Regions from separate parts of the Arthrobacter sp. 001422645 genome, predicted to be linked through region 1. Evidence: predicted binding sites of a transcription regulator. Region 1 holds the regulator's gene; each other region holds the start of a gene.

Region 1 (5,004 bases):
GACATGTCCATCCTCTGTCAGGGGGATTCGACCATGACGGCGCTGGTGAAGCAGTTCGCCGACGAACCGGACACCTGCCTGTTTGGCACCATGTCCCTGTGGCAGGGCGTCGACGTGCCGGGGACCTCCTGCCGCCTCGTGGTGATTGACCGGATTCCGTTCCCGCGGCCCGACGATCCCCTGATGACGGCGCGGTCCCGGGCGGTGGCCCAGGCCGGCGGGAACGGCTTTATGAGTGTGTCCGCGACCCACGCCGCCATCCGGCTGGCCCAGGGCGCCGGCCGGCTGATCCGCACAACAACGGACAAGGGAGTGGTGGCGGTGCTGGATTCCCGGCTGTCCACCGAGCGGTACGGGGGATTCCTCCGGGCCGCGTTGCCGCCGTTCTGGCCCACTACCGACCCCACGGTCGCCCTCGCGGCCCTGGAGCGGCTCGCGAAGGGGTAGGGCAGCCCATCACGTGACCGAGGGCCGGAGCGGGGCAGGAGCGGGCCGGCAGGTTTTTCGCTCAGGTCTGCCCCGGCCGGGGCTCTGACGTTCCTGCCCGGCTGCTGCCGTCTGCGGCCGCCCGGCTCCCACGACATGCGCGGAATTCCGGGACGTTGCTGCCGCTGTGGCGCCAGCAACTGGGAGGGAACGTGAAAGGCCCCGCCCGACGTGACATGGTCAACGCCGGCGGGGCCTTCTTCGAAAGGGCTGTGGAGGGCGGTTCCTAAAGCGAACGCAACACGGAGACGACTTTGCCCATAATGACGGCGTGGTCGCCGAGGATGGGCTCGTACTGCGTATTCTGCGGCAGCAGCCACGTGTGGCCGTCGCGCTGACGGAAGGTCTTGACTGTTGCCTCGTCGTCCAGCAGGGCGGCCACAATGTCACCGTTGACGGCATCGCCCTGCCGGCGCACCACCACCCAGTCGCCGTCGCAGATGGCTGCGTCGATCATCGAGTCACCCGCGACCTTGAGCATAAAGAGCTCGCCGTGGCCCACCAGTTGGCGGGGAAGGGGCATCACGTCCTCCACGACCTGGTCGGCCAGGATTGGTCCGCCCGCCGCGATGCGGCCCACCAGCGGCACCATGGCTGTGTCGGTGGCGCTGGCCAGCTCCGAAACGGACAGGCCGCCTACGGCGCGCAGACCGCTGGACTTCTCAACCCCTGAAATCTTCGCGGCTCCCTCATCAAGGGTCAGCGGCATCAGGACTTCCATGGCGCGGGGGCGTTTGGGGTCGCGCCGCAGGTAGCCGAGTTTTTCCAGCTGCGACAGCTGGTGGGTCACGCTGGAGAGGCTGGCCAGTCCGACGGTATCGCCGATCTCGCGCATGGACGGCGGGTAGCCGTTGTCCGTCACGGAGCGCTGGATGGTTTCCAGGATCTTCTTTTGCCGGACGGTGAGGCTCTTGGGTGGCCGGGCTGCCTGCGGGCCCCGCTGGGTGGCCCTGCCGCCAGTGGCTTGTGCTGCCATGTTCGCCAACGCCTTTCCGTTCCGCCCGGCCGCCCGTGGCTGCAGCTGCCGGGAACTTCCGGCCTGAAATGTCAGACCCTGCTGATCAACTGCAGAAGTGGTTGTTCTTTGCATCAAACGTAGGCCAGCCGCACTGCTTTTTCAAACATTTGTTCTAGCGAGTCTCGACAATGTTCGTCAATAAGTGCTAAAACAGAACCAGCAAGATTCGAATATGTGTTCTAGTTTTGTACGACTCGGGTCGAACGGTGTGTTCGGTTCTTTGTTCGAAGGTATGGCCGGTTGGCGGCGGGTACGTGGAGTACGCCGGGCGGCACAGTATGGTCCAGGAGGGCTCAGTTCATGTCAGCAACAAGCGCGTTTCACGACACTTTCGGCCGCGACGCATTCGGCGACTACGGCCGGCCCGGGGGCGGTTCCCCCGTCGGCGGGCCGAGCCGTATGAGCCTGCAGAGTCCTATGAGAGGGCAGGCCCGTAAAAGCCAGACCCGCCACGCTGTCCAGGACGGGACCACAGGAGCCGCGCAGCCGGCAAAGCAGCAGTCGGCAAAGCCGGCGCCGCTGCGGCTTACCCGGCGGGGGCGCTTTGTCTTCATCGCGATGCCGCTGATCCTGCTGGCCGCACTGGTCCTCTCCTTCAGTGGTTTCCTCAACGCCCCCGCCAAGGCGGCGGAGTCCGCCGCCGAACTTTCCCTGACGCCCACTGTCACCGTCACGGTGCAGCCCGGTGAGTCATTGTGGGCCATCGCCGAGGCCGTCGCCCCGGAGCGCGATCCCCGTGACGTCGTCTCGGACATCATGCAGCTGAACAACCTGGAAGCCGCCCGCGTCGTTCCGGGCCAGGCGCTTTTCATTCCGTCCAACTAGCACCGCCGGACCCGCGCGTTCCGGGGCGCGCGACGGCCCCCACGGCCGATATAGGGCCCGTGGCCTTGGCTACCCGCCTGCCCTGCGGCGTCACAGATTCGGAGCCCGTGACGATCTCACTTAAACTGGTGAAGTGACTGACCAGTTAGAGCGACTGAACCGACTTCCCCTCCGGACGAACCTCCGGGGCCTGACGCCGTACGGGGCGCCCCAGCTGGACGTTCCGATCCTGCTCAACGTCAACGAGAACACACATGGCGTCCCGGCGGACGTCCGCGCCGCCATCTCCGAGGCCGTCACGATCGCCGCCGCCGGACTGAATCGCTATCCGGACCGCGAATTCACGGAACTGCGCGAGGCGCTGGCCGAATATCTTGGGCACGGACTGGGCGCGGACAACATCTGGGCGGCCAACGGATCCAACGAGGTGCTCCAGCAGATCCTCCAGGCCTTCGGCGGCCCGGGACGCACTGCGCTCGGCTTCCCTCCCACGTACTCCATGTACCCGCTGCTGGCCTCAGGCACGGACACCGGATACATCGTCGGGGTCCGCGCCGACGACTACGGACTCAGCGCCGAATCAGCCGCCCGCCAGGTCCGCGAACTCCAGCCGAACATCGTCTTCCTGTGCTCCCCGAACAACCCCACCGGCACCGGCCTGGGCCTGGACGTCGTGGAAGCCGTCTACGAGGCGGGCGAGGCCAGCCAGACCATCGTGATCGTCGACGAGGCGTACCACGAGTTCGCCCACGACGGGACGCCCAGCGCGCTTACCCTGCTGCCCGGCCGGGAGCGGCTGATCGTCTCGCGCACCATGAGCAAGGCCTTTGCCCTGGCCGGCGCCCGGGTCGGCTACATGGCGGCAGCGCCGGAGGTCACCGACGCCCTGCGCCTTGTCCGGCTTCCGTACCACCTCTCCGCCATCACCCAGGCCACCGCCCTGGCCGCCCTGCACCACCGGGTCGCGCTGATGGCCGATGTCGAGGACATCAAACGCCAGCGGGACCGGATCGTGTCCGAACTGCAGCGCATGGGCCTCAAGCCGGCTGCGTCTGACTCGAACTACGTCTTCTTCGGCGGCCTGGACAACCCGCACGAGGTCTGGCAGGGCCTGCTGGATGCCGGTGTGCTGATCCGGGACGTCGGAATTGCCGGGCACCTGCGCGTCACGGCCGGGACTGAGACGGAAACCACAGCGTTCCTCGAAGCCCTCGAACGGATCCTGGCCGGCCGCGCAGTGCAGCCCGCCTAGACTTAACCCAGGACATCCACACTGCCTGGCTGCCGGGCACCGTCGTCATCCAAAGGACACCCACATGAGCAACACCGGAGCAACGCCTGCCGAGGGCCGGACCGCACGCATGGAGCGGACCACCAGCGAGTCATCCGTGCTGGTCGAGATCAACCTGGACGGCACCGGCGTCTCGGACATCAGCACCTCGGTCCCGTTTTACGACCACATGCTGACGGCGCTTAGCAAGCACTCCCTGATCGATATGACGGTCAAGGCCACGGGCGATACCCACATTGACGTCCACCACACGGTCGAGGACGTTGCCATCACCTTCGGCGAGGTCCTGCGCACCGCGCTCGGCAACAAGGCCGGCATCCGCCGGTTCGGCGAAGCCACGGTCCCCCTGGACGAGGCCCTCGCGCAGGCCGTCGTCGACGTCTCCGGCCGCCCCTACCTGGTGCACGGCGGGGAGCCTGCAGGCCAGGAATACCACCTGATCGGCGGACACTTCACCGGGTCCCTGACCCGCCACGTCTTCGAGGCAATCACCCTGCACGCCGGCATCTGCCTGCACATGAACGTCACCGCCGGCCGGGACCCGCACCACATTGTCGAGGCCCAGTTCAAGGCCTTCGCCCGCGCCCTCCGTGCCGCCGTCGAACCTGACCCGCGCGTCGAGGGCATCCCCTCCACCAAGGGTGCCCTGTGACCGGCAAAGTTCTCAAGGACGGCGCCATCCTCAACCCCGTCGCCGGCAGGAAGCCGGTGTCGCCCGAGGGAAAGCCCACCGTCACGGTCCTCGACTACGGCTCCGGCAACGTCCGCTCCGCTGTGCGCGCCCTCGAACGCGCCGGTGCAGAGGTGATCCTCAGCTCCAAGCCGGAGGACGTGCTCAACGCCGACGGACTTGTGGTCCCGGGCGTCGGCGCGTTCGAAACGGTCATGCGCGAACTCAAGGCCGTGGACGGCATCCGCATGATCGGACGCCGCGTCGCCGGGGGCCGCCCCGTGCTGGCCATCTGCGTGGGACTTCAGGTCCTCTTCGAGGCCGGCGTCGAGCACGGCACCGAAGCCGAAGGCATGGGGGAGTGGCCCGGCAAGGTGGAACTCCTTCCCGCCGATGTCGTCCCGCACATGGGCTGGAACACGGTGTCCGTCCCGGAGGGCTCCAAGCTCTTCGCCGGCGTCGAGGACGAGCGCTTCTACTTCGTGCATTCCTACGGCGTGCAGCAGTGGGATTTCGACGTCATCCAGCCGAAGATGACCGCGCCCCTCGTGACCTGGTCGGAGCACGGGGCCCCGTTCATCGCAGCCGTGGAAAACGGCCCTCTGTGCGCCACGCAGTTCCACCCTGAGAAGTCCGGCGACGCAGGGGCGCACCTGCTGCGCAACTGGGTGCAGGGACTCCCGGACCGTTCCCGTCCTGCGGAATCCGCTGCCG
Region 2 (5,004 bases), on a different contig from region 1:
GGATCAGGGTCGACGGCACGGACATCACGGATCTGCCGCGGGATACCCTGCGGGCCAAGTTCGGCACCGTGATGCAGGACGCCTGGCTGTTCAGCGGCAGCATCCGGGACAACATCGAGTACGGCTGCCCCGGCGCAGGCGACGCCGAGATCGTAGCCGCTGCGCGCGCCAGCCACGTGGACCAGTTCGTCCGTGCCCTGCCCGGTGGCTACGCCACGATGCTCGGCAACGACGGCGACTCGCTGAGCCGCGGCCAGCGCCAGCTGATCTCCATCGCCAGGGCGCAACTGGCCGGGCGCAGCATCCTGGTCCTCGATGAGGCCACAAGCTCCGTTGACAGCCGCACCGAAGTGCAGATCCGGCAGGCGATGCAACGGCTCAGGCAGGGTCGCACGAGCTTCGTCATTGCCCATCGTTTGTCCACCGTCCGGGACGCTGATCTAATTCTGGTCATGGACCAAGGACGGATTGTTGAGCAGGGGACCCATCAGCAGCTGATGGCAAAGGGCGGGCACTACCTTAAACTCTACGAGGCGCAGTTCGCCCGCCGCGAACAGCCCCAACGTGACCAGGAGCCCGGACAGTGAGCCCCACCGAAACACCAGCAACATCGGCAACACCGTTTCCCGGCTCCTGGCGGCCGAATCCCGGCAGCACCGTGCCCCTGTTTGAGCAGCTCCGGCTCAACATCATCGAACGCGCTGACAACGGGACCCTGGCCCCCGGGACCAAGCTCCCCGCCGTCCGGAACCTCGCCGGCGAGCTGGGCGTCGCGCCCCACACCGTGGCGCGCGCCTACAAGGAACTGGAGGCCGCCGGCGTCGTGCTGACCCGGGGCCGGAACGGGACGGTGGTGTGCGCCCGGGACGAGGCCTGGAGCTCACTTTCCGCTGCCGCCGCCGATTTCGCCGCCGCGGCCAAGGCCCAGGGTGCCAGCTTCGCCGAGGCCGTGCAGCTGCTCGCCGCGGCGTACGACCGCGAGTAGCCCCCGCTAACATATCGGCCTGCGTTCTCCGGCGCGGGACACAGCCGGGAATGGATATTCGAAGAAGTTTTCGATTAGCATTGGTAGCGTGCCTAAAGCCGTAGCTGAAGATCCAGCCGTTGATGCCCCCGCCGTTCATGCCCCGGCCACCGTTGATGCCCCCGCGAAACCGGCGTCCGCAAAACCGGGCCGCGGAGCCGAATCCCGCCCGGCGGTGACACGCCCGGACATGTCCCGGCTTGTGGTCAAGGGCGCGCGCGAACACAACCTGCGCAACGTGGATCTGGACCTGCCGCGCGACTCCATGATCGTCTTCACCGGCCTCTCCGGCTCGGGCAAGTCATCACTCGCGTTCGACACCATCTTCGCCGAGGGCCAGCGCCGCTACGTCGAGTCGCTCTCCGCCTACGCCCGGCAGTTCCTGGGCCAGGTGGACAAGCCCGACGTCGACTTCATCGAGGGCCTCTCGCCCGCGGTGTCCATCGACCAGAAATCCACCAGCAAGAACCCGCGCTCCACCGTGGGCACCATCACGGAAATCTACGACTACATGCGCCTCCTGTGGGCCCGTGTCGGCCGCCCGCACTGCCCCGTGTGCGGCGAGCCCGTCACCAAGCAGACACCGCAGCAGATCGTGGACCAACTGCTGGAACTGCCGGAGGGAACCCGCTTCCAGGTGCTTGCCCCGGTGGTCCGCGGCCGCAAGGGCGAATTCGTTGAACTTTTCAAGGAACTCACCGCCAAGGGCTATTCGCGGGCCCGGGTCGATGACAAGCTGATCCAGCTGAGCGATCCCCCCAAGCTCGGTAAGCAGTTCAAGCACACCATTGAAGTGGTGGTGGACCGCCTGGTGGTCAAGGAAGGCATCAGCCAGCGCCTCACCGACTCGGTGGAAACCGCCTTGGGCCTGGCCGAAGGGCGGATCCTCGCCGAGTTCGTCGACCTCGACGCCGACGATCCCGAACGGATCAGGGCTTTCTCCGAGCACCTTGCCTGCCCCAACGAGCACCCGCTCGCGATCGACGAGATCGAACCCCGGTCCTTTTCCTTCAACAACCCCTTCGGCGCCTGCTCCGCCTGCAGCGGCATCGGCACCAAGCTGGAGGTTGACGAGGAACTCATCATCCCCAACGGGGAACTGTCCCTCGCGGAGGGGGCCATCGCACCGTGGTCCCTCGGCACCGCCACCACCGAGTACTGGAACCGGTTGCTTGGCGGGCTCGCCAAGGAACTCGGCTTCTCGATGACCACCCCGTGGGACAAGCTCTCCGAGGACATCCGCCAGACCGTGCTGCACGGCAAGGACCACAAAGTGGTGGTGCAGTACCGCAACCGCTTCGGCCGGGAACGCAAATACAGCACCGGCTTCGAGGGCGTCATCCAGTACGTCCACCGCAAACACCTTGAAACGGATTCGGACTCTGCCCGCGACCGCTACGAGGAATACATGCGGCAGATCCCGTGCCCGGCCTGCAACGGCGCGCGCCTGAACCCAGCGTCGCTCTCGGTGCTGATCAACGGCAAGTCCATCGCCGCCGTCGCCGCCCTGCCGATGCGCGAATGCGCCCACTTCCTGGACAACCTCGTCCTCACCGGCCGTGAAGCCCAGATCGCGAACCAGGTCCTCAAGGAGATCCAGGCCCGCCTGACCTTCCTGCTCGACGTCGGCCTGGAGTACCTGAACCTGGAACGCCCGTCCGGCACGCTGTCCGGCGGCGAAGCGCAGCGCATCCGGCTGGCCACCCAGATCGGCTCCGGCCTCGTTGGCGTGCTGTACGTCCTGGACGAACCGTCCATCGGGCTCCACCAGCGGGACAACCGACGCCTGATCGAGACCCTCACCCGGCTCCGGGACCTCGGTAACACCCTGATCGTGGTCGAACACGACGAGGACACCATCCAGGAAGCCGACTGGGTGGTGGACATCGGACCGGGAGCCGGCGAACACGGCGGCATGGTGGTGCACTCGGGTTCCTACAAAGAGCTGCTGGAGAACACCGAGTCCCTCACGGGCGACTATCTCTCCGGCCGGAAACAGATCGAGATCCCCAAGAAGCGCCGCAAGTACGACAAGAAGCGCGAGCTCAAGGTCGTGGGCGCCAAGGAGAACAACCTCCTGAACGTGGATGCCACCTTCCCGCTGGGGCTGTTCACCGCGGTGACCGGCGTCAGCGGCTCCGGCAAGTCCACCCTGGTCAATGAGATCCTCTACAAGGTCCTCGCCAACAAGCTCAACGGCGCCAAGCAGGTGGCGGGGCGGCACAAGTCGATCAAGGGCCTCGAGCACCTCGACAAGGTGGTCCACGTCGACCAAAGCCCGATCGGCCGGACCCCGCGGTCCAACCCGGCGACCTACACGGGTGTCTTTGACAACATCCGCAAGCTCTTCGCCGAAACGACCGAGGCAAAGGTCCGCGGCTACCTGCCGGGGCGGTTCTCCTTCAACGTCAAGGGCGGCCGCTGCGAGGCGTGCTCCGGCGACGGCACGCTGAAGATCGAAATGAACTTCCTGCCGGACGTCTACGTGCCCTGCGAGGTGTGCCACGGCGCCCGGTACAACCGCGAAACGCTGGAAGTCCACTACAAGGGCAAGACGATCGCCGATGTCCTGAACATGCCCATCGAGGAAGGCGCGGAGTTCTTCGCGGCCTTCTCACCGATCGCCCGGCACCTCCGGACCCTCGTCGACGTCGGCCTCGGTTACGTCCGGCTGGGCCAGCCCGCCACGACGCTCTCCGGCGGCGAGGCGCAGCGCGTCAAGCTCGCCGCGGAGCTGCAGAAGCGTTCCAACGGCCGTAGCGTCTACGTGCTGGACGAGCCCACCACGGGCCTGCACTTCGAGGACATCCGGAAGCTGCTCCTGGTCCTCCAGGGCCTCGTGGAAAAGGGCAACACGGTCATCACCATCGAGCACAACCTCGATGTCATCAAGAGTGCGGACTGGATCGTCGATCTGGGTCCCGACGGCGGCTCCGGCGGCGGTCGCATTGTCGCTTCGGGCACGCCCGAACAGGTCGCAAAGTCGACAGAAAGCCACACGGCAGCGTTCCTGGCCGACATCCTGGGCTGAAAGGTGCGGGCCCGGTGCACCGCGGAGCCTGCCGCGGATGCACCGGCCTGCCGGGCGTCGACATATTCCCGCTGGGGCATGCGAGTTTCTGGCATCCGTTCAGTCGTGAGAAACTAGGCCGGTGACCCAAACAACAGTGCCCGTGATCTTCGACCTGGACGGCACTCTTGTCGATCCGGCCGGTGGAATAACCGACGGAATCGCAGCGGCCCTCACGGAGCTCGGACTCGGCGTTCCCGGCAAGTCCCGGATGGACGCCATGATCGGACCGAAGCTCAGCCATTCCCTCACGGACATCGCCGGGGTCCCGGCCGATCAGCTCGACGACGCCATCCGGATCTACCGCGCGCACTACCTCGCGACCGGCATTGCCCAGAGCCGGCTCTATCCGGGGATCCGCGCCCTGCTGGAAGCCTTCGTCGACGCCGGACGGCCGATTGCCGTGGCCACCCAGAAGCCCGAAGGCATCGCCCGGACTGTCCTGGAGCACCACGGCATTGCCTCCATGTTCCATACGATCCGCGGCTCGGCCGCGGACGAGGCAGCAGCGGCCGGAGCGCCTTCGGGGAAGGCCGGGATCGTGGCCGCTGCCCTGGCGGACCTTTCGACGCACCACGGCCTGGACACGCAGCATGCCGTTATGGTGGGGGACCGCGCACAGGACGTGGCCGGAGCAGCTGCCAACGGCCTCGACTGCATCGGCGTAGGCTGGGGTTTTGCTCCAGACGGGGAACTGGACGCGGCGGGCGCCGTGGAGATCGTGCACAGCAGCCTGGCCCTGCACGAGACCATTGCGCGGCGGGACGCCGTCCACAGCAACGCAGTGAATTCCGTGGCCGCGAATCCCGGCGCTGTGAGTCCCAAGACAGCGAATCCGGACCTTACGACCGAAGCCGAAGACGAGGTGCACACCGATGGCAATGTTTGATGCAATCCGCTGGACCACGCG
Region 3 (5,004 bases), on a different contig from region 1:
TACTTGCCAATCGACCGGAGTACTCACTTTAAATTCGCCAGTTACTTGGTGGCGTTCCCAGGGTGTACTCGACTTTACGCACGGTAAAGGAACGGGTAGCTTCATTGCTTGTTGTCCCCTGTTTTGCATGTCACGGTTTCCCTAGAAAGTCGGATGGAAGCGAGTCTCAGCACGACGTTCCAATAATTCTTTCCGGCTCTCCGAATAATGATTAAGTTCTAAATGGGGAAATCGGAGATCGATGTGGATAACTTGCGCGGCGCAACGCCGGTAATTTCTGTACGACTATTCGGCGCATTTGAGATCCGGCGAGATGGCGCAGTGCTCACGGCTGCGGACCTGGGTGGCTGCAAGCCCCGGCACATTCTGGAAATTCTTTTGCTGAATCTGGGGACACCTGTTTCCAAAACGCGCCTTGTGGAGATCCTGTGGGGGCCCCGGGCCAGCGGCGGCGCCGTCGCCACCCTGGAGAGCTACGTCAGTGGCATTCGCAGGGCGATCCAGCCGGGCAACACCAAGACGGGTCCGCTGCGCACCGCGAACAGCGGCTACGTACTGGACCCTCAACTGGTGGAACTGGATCTCTCGGCGTTCCAGCAGTTGCTCAATGCGGCCCGGCATGCCGCTCCGGCCGAGGCCCATACGCTGTCCATGCAGGCTCTGGAAATGGCCGCCGAGCCGTTGCTGGGTTTTGAACTGGTGGCTGACTGGGCCGAAGAGGCCCGGTTGCGGCATGCTGCCGAGAAGGTCGCCGCCCAGGTCCTCGCGGCCGAGACCGCGGCCTTTCTGGACAAACCAGACCTGACCATTTCGCTGGCGCAGTCCGCTGTCCAGGCCGAACCGCTTAACGAACGTGCGTGGACCATTCTTGTTGCGGGATACGAACAGGCCGGTCTTCCGGTGGAGGGGCTGTCGGCCTATGAGCGCTGCCGCCGGCTGTTTGACCGCGACCTGGGCTGCACTCCGGGCCCTGCCCTGCAGGCCGCCCACCTGAGGCTGCTCCGACAGCGCGCCGAGGGTAACACCGAACTCTCGGAAGTCCTTGCGGCGCTGCTGTACCTGGGGGAGCGGCTGCACGGACCCAAGTGCACGCAGCACCCCGCCGAGGAATCCCGGCGCATGCAGGAGAACGCCGGCAGGGTCCTCGACTCGTTCCTGCAGCAGGCGCTGGCCGTCGCCGTCTGACCGGTTCGCGCGGAGCCTTTCCCGCAGCCGGTGTTGCCCGCCAGACTGGTCACGCGGCTTTGACCACGGGGAGTTCTGCCCAGTGCGTCGTGTACCGCGGGGACAGCATGTCCCGCTTCATGCTCCAATCCGGTCCGCCCCGGATCCCGGCGAAGCCGAGGCCGATCGACCCCCGCCCGTATCTCCGGCTGACGTCCTCCAGCAGTGGGCCGATGCCTCGTTCCTCGTGCGGATTTTCGAAGATTGCCAGCGGCGCCTGGTTGCCGGTGGGGCGCAGATCGGTGACCATGATCCCCGCGCGGACGTACTTGACGCCGTCGTCAATCCGGGGGAGCAGGGCGTACGCCGCTCTCGCCAGGAGGACGGGATCGGCGGTGGGCATCGGCAGGGGCACGTAGACGGTGGGGTACGAGTTGTCCTGCGGGTCGTAGAAGGACGTGGCGGCGAACGCCGTCAGAAGCTTGGCCTGGAGCCGGTGCTTCGCCAGCCGGGCGCTGGCCTGCTGGGCGTAGATGCCCAGCACCTGGCGCACCCCGGCGCCGGTGGTGATCGGTGTGGCAAAGGAACGGCTGAAGATGAGCTGGTCGCGGCCGATCCGTTCCTCTTCCAGGGGGATGCACGGTGTTCCGTTGAGCTCCAGGACCGTCCGCATCAGCACCACCGAAAAGCGGTCCCTGATCTTGATGGGGTCTGCGCGGGCGAGGTCCAGGACCGTGTGGATATTCTGTGCGTTCAGCCGTTTGGTCAGCCGTGCTGCCACTCCCCAGAGCTCGACCACGGACAGGCCCGCCATGAGTTTCTCCCGCCGGGCGGCGGGAACAGCGTCCCAGTGGCAGACGCCGTCGAACGCCGGATTGTGCTTGGCCCACTTGTTGGCCAGTTTCGCCAGGGTCTTGGTGCCGGCGATGCCGACGCAGACGGGGACGCCGACGTTGCGGCGCACTGCGGTTTTCATCGTGTGGCCCAGCCGCTGCAGTTCCTCCGGGGTGCCGTTGACGCCGAGGAAGGCCTCGTCGATGCTGTAGACCTCCAGCCAGGCCGAGTAGCGGCCGAGGAGTTCCATCACCCGGGCGCTGATGTCCCCGTAGAGCTCGTAGTTGCTGGACCGAGCCACCAGCCCCCATTCCTTTGCCCGCGGTGCGAGCTTGAACCACGGCTCGCCGAGGCTGATTCCGAGTGCTTTCGCTTCGGGGGAGCGGGTGACCGCGCAGCCGTCGTTATTGGAGAGCACCACCAGCGGACGGCCCTCCAGCGAGGGGTCGAAGGCGCGTTCGGCGCTGGCATAGAAGCAGTTCACGTCAACAAGGGCCACGCTGCCCCGGCCCGGCATGGCCCTAGACATGGTGCAGGCAACGGGTCGCGACGCCCCAGATGACCAGGTCCGACAGTGCCGGCACCCTGATGTCCGGGTACCGCGGGTTGTCGGCCTGCAGCACCACGCCGGACGCCGTGATGCGCAGTCTCTTGACTGTGAGCTCGCCATCGAGGACCGCGACGACGACGCAGCCGTCGCGCGGCTCGAGGGCGCGGTTCACGATCAGCTCGTCGCCGTCGCTGATCCCGGCACGCTCCATGGAGTCCCCGGACACCCTGACGACGTAGGTGCTGGTGATGTCCTTGATGAGGTGTTCGTTGAGGTCGATGCGGCCGTCAAAGTAGTCCTGCGCGGGAGAAGGGTAGCCGGCGGCAACCGGCACCGGCGAGATAAGGACCGACAGTAGAGAAGTGCCCGCGTCTATCACGCGGGGCCCGATGATTACGCCCACAACACACCCTCGCTACACCCATATTCGAATATATGTTCGATGCTTCAGTGTAGCTCCGGGCGCCGACATTGGGCATGCCTCAACATGTTGCATCTGACGGAGGATCAGATCCGCGCTGCGGCGCAGCTTCCGCTTTCCGTCCTTAGTGTTCCGACTGCCGTAGCTTTGACTCTCAGTGCTGGGCAGGGGCGGGACTCGGAGTCTGGCCGGGAACGGCGAAAACTATTTTGGCGGAGCGGGAACCTTTTCGGGTCCTGCGGACACTACAAGGCATGAGGCTAATGGGGGACACCGACGAAGACCTGTGGCGTAAGTGCAGTGCAGGCGATGCTGACGCCTTCGGGGTCCTGTTCGACAGGCACGCCGATGCGGTCTTTCGGTACTGCCTGTCCCGGTGCGGTTCCTGGCACGACGCGGAGGAACTCGTCTCGATCACCTTTTTGGAGGCGTGGCGGCAGCGCAACAGACTCAGACCGGAGAGGGACACTGTCCTGCCGTGGCTGCTCGGCGTGGCAACAAACGCGAACCGCAATCGTGCCAGGGGATCGAGGAGGCACGCCGACTTCCTGGCCAGGCTGCCACACTCCGATCCCCGGCACGGCCAACCTGCAGCAGACCATGCGGAGGCAGTCGCCTCGAGGCTCGACGCGGAACGTGCCGTCCGCGAATTGCTTGACACGACCGCGGGGCTGAACGATGGGGAACGTGACGTCGTGATCCTGTGCCTGATGAACGGAGTTAGCCAGGAAGTGGCCGCCAAGACCCTCGGCGTCCGAATCGGGACAGTGAAATCGAGACTGCATCGCGCACGGGCCAAGCTGGCTGCCACGAACCGGGACCTGGAGCCCAAGGAACAACTCGACACGACGATCGTTGAAGCGAGGCTCTCATGAACCTGTCTGAAGTGACCTACCCGAAAGACACCAAAAACCGCGTCCAGAACCTCCTCGTCCAGGAGGCCCGCCGGACGCCCAAGCCGACCCCCCAGTGGCGCAAACCCGCAATGCTGACCTTCGCCGGGCTGGCACTGGCCGGCACCACCGCCGCCGGCGTCTACGTGTCATTGGCACCAGTGGAGGATAAACGGGACATCCGCTGCTACTACCACGCCGACATCACCACCAGAATGCCCGTCATCGGCTCGCCCGGGGAGACAAGGCCTCCTTACATCACCACCGGGACTTTCATCGCAGGTTTCGACACGGAGAACAACCCAAACCCGGACGATAAGAACGCCGGAATGAAACAGATCAACGACCCCATCAACCAATGCAGCAAAGCGTGGGATATCGGGACAATGAACCAAAGCGGAGAAACCGATGACCTCATCCCGGACGGTTTCGTGTCGCCTCCCCAAGGTCCCAGGGGCGACCGTATCGTCCCTGAGGACGCGAACATGGACCAAAATGGCAATCCCCTCTACCCCGGACCGGACAACCTGGCATTGGGACACTACGTTCCATTCCTGACCGCGTGCGTCGTCGACAACACCGTCGCCGTCATCCCCGGCCCAGCCGAAGTCTGCGCCCGGCTCGGAATCCCCGCGCTCGAGAAATAGCCGGAAGCAATCTGAGCGCTGGAACGCGTGCCCCCGGGGCCCGCCGGAACGAGTGCGCCCATCCGCCGACATCGGCGTCACTGCGGCCATCGTCCTGCGTCCTCGGGGGCCATGCGTACAAAAGCTCCTCCGCAGGTTACCGGCAGACTCTGCGGACTGCCGACCGCCCAGGACGCTGAGGCGGACAGGTACCAGCGGCCGGGATCAGGTGGGCTCATATGGAGTGCGGAAGAGGGTGGCTGTCCACTCCGGGTCATGCAGGACGATGACCCTGACCGTGCAAGAAGCACACGGGAACCGCACCGTCATCAACGGGTGACCGGTTAGGCGGTATCGATCCAGTAGCGTCGTTTGCCGTTGCGGGTGTCCTCGTATACGCCGCCGTTCTTTTCGATGGTCGCCCGGGAGCCGGTGTTGTTGTCATCGCAGGTGAGCAGAACCCGGGGAATTCCCAGGTTTCGCGCTACCAGCAGGGCGTCGGCCAGCGCGGCAGCC

What was found. Region 1 encodes LexA, which represses DNA repair genes until DNA is damaged. Its sites were predicted from a motif close to TCGAACANNTGTTCGA; they were not measured.
Region 2: a site for LexA is predicted at 1,044-1,059, ahead of uvrA (excinuclease ABC subunit UvrA). Genes of this name have one in related genera too.
Region 3: a site for LexA is predicted at 2,976-2,991, ahead of AC6EUH_RS12870 (LexA family protein). Genes of this name have one in related genera too.

The regions. Positions count from the first base shown of each region.
Region 1 covers NZ_JCBANT010000003.1:213,182-218,185, forward strand. The annotation lists gene AC6EUH_RS06040 (ATP-dependent DNA helicase) at 1-447, shown strand, start outside; gene lexA (transcriptional repressor LexA) at 713-1,462, opposite strand; gene AC6EUH_RS06050 (LysM peptidoglycan-binding domain-containing protein) at 1,805-2,329, shown strand; gene AC6EUH_RS06055 (histidinol-phosphate transaminase) at 2,463-3,581, shown strand; gene hisB (imidazoleglycerol-phosphate dehydratase HisB) at 3,646-4,272, shown strand; gene hisH (imidazole glycerol phosphate synthase subunit HisH) at 4,269-5,004, shown strand, end outside.
Region 2 covers NZ_JCBANT010000012.1:79,227-84,230, forward strand. The annotation lists gene AC6EUH_RS13115 (ABC transporter ATP-binding protein) at 1-587, shown strand, start outside; gene AC6EUH_RS13120 (GntR family transcriptional regulator) at 584-985, shown strand; gene uvrA (excinuclease ABC subunit UvrA) at 1,215-4,055, shown strand; gene AC6EUH_RS13130 (HAD hydrolase-like protein) at 4,177-4,983, shown strand; gene AC6EUH_RS13135 (lysophospholipid acyltransferase family protein) at 4,970-5,004, shown strand, end outside.
Region 3 covers NZ_JCBANT010000012.1:21,256-26,259, forward strand. The annotation lists gene AC6EUH_RS12860 (AfsR/SARP family transcriptional regulator) at 223-1,185, shown strand; gene AC6EUH_RS12865 (Y-family DNA polymerase) at 1,235-2,515, opposite strand; gene AC6EUH_RS12870 (LexA family protein) at 2,520-2,951, opposite strand; gene AC6EUH_RS12875 (RNA polymerase sigma factor) at 3,224-3,844, shown strand; gene AC6EUH_RS12880 (hypothetical protein) at 3,841-4,509, shown strand; gene AC6EUH_RS12885 (GNAT family N-acetyltransferase) at 4,833-5,004, opposite strand, start outside.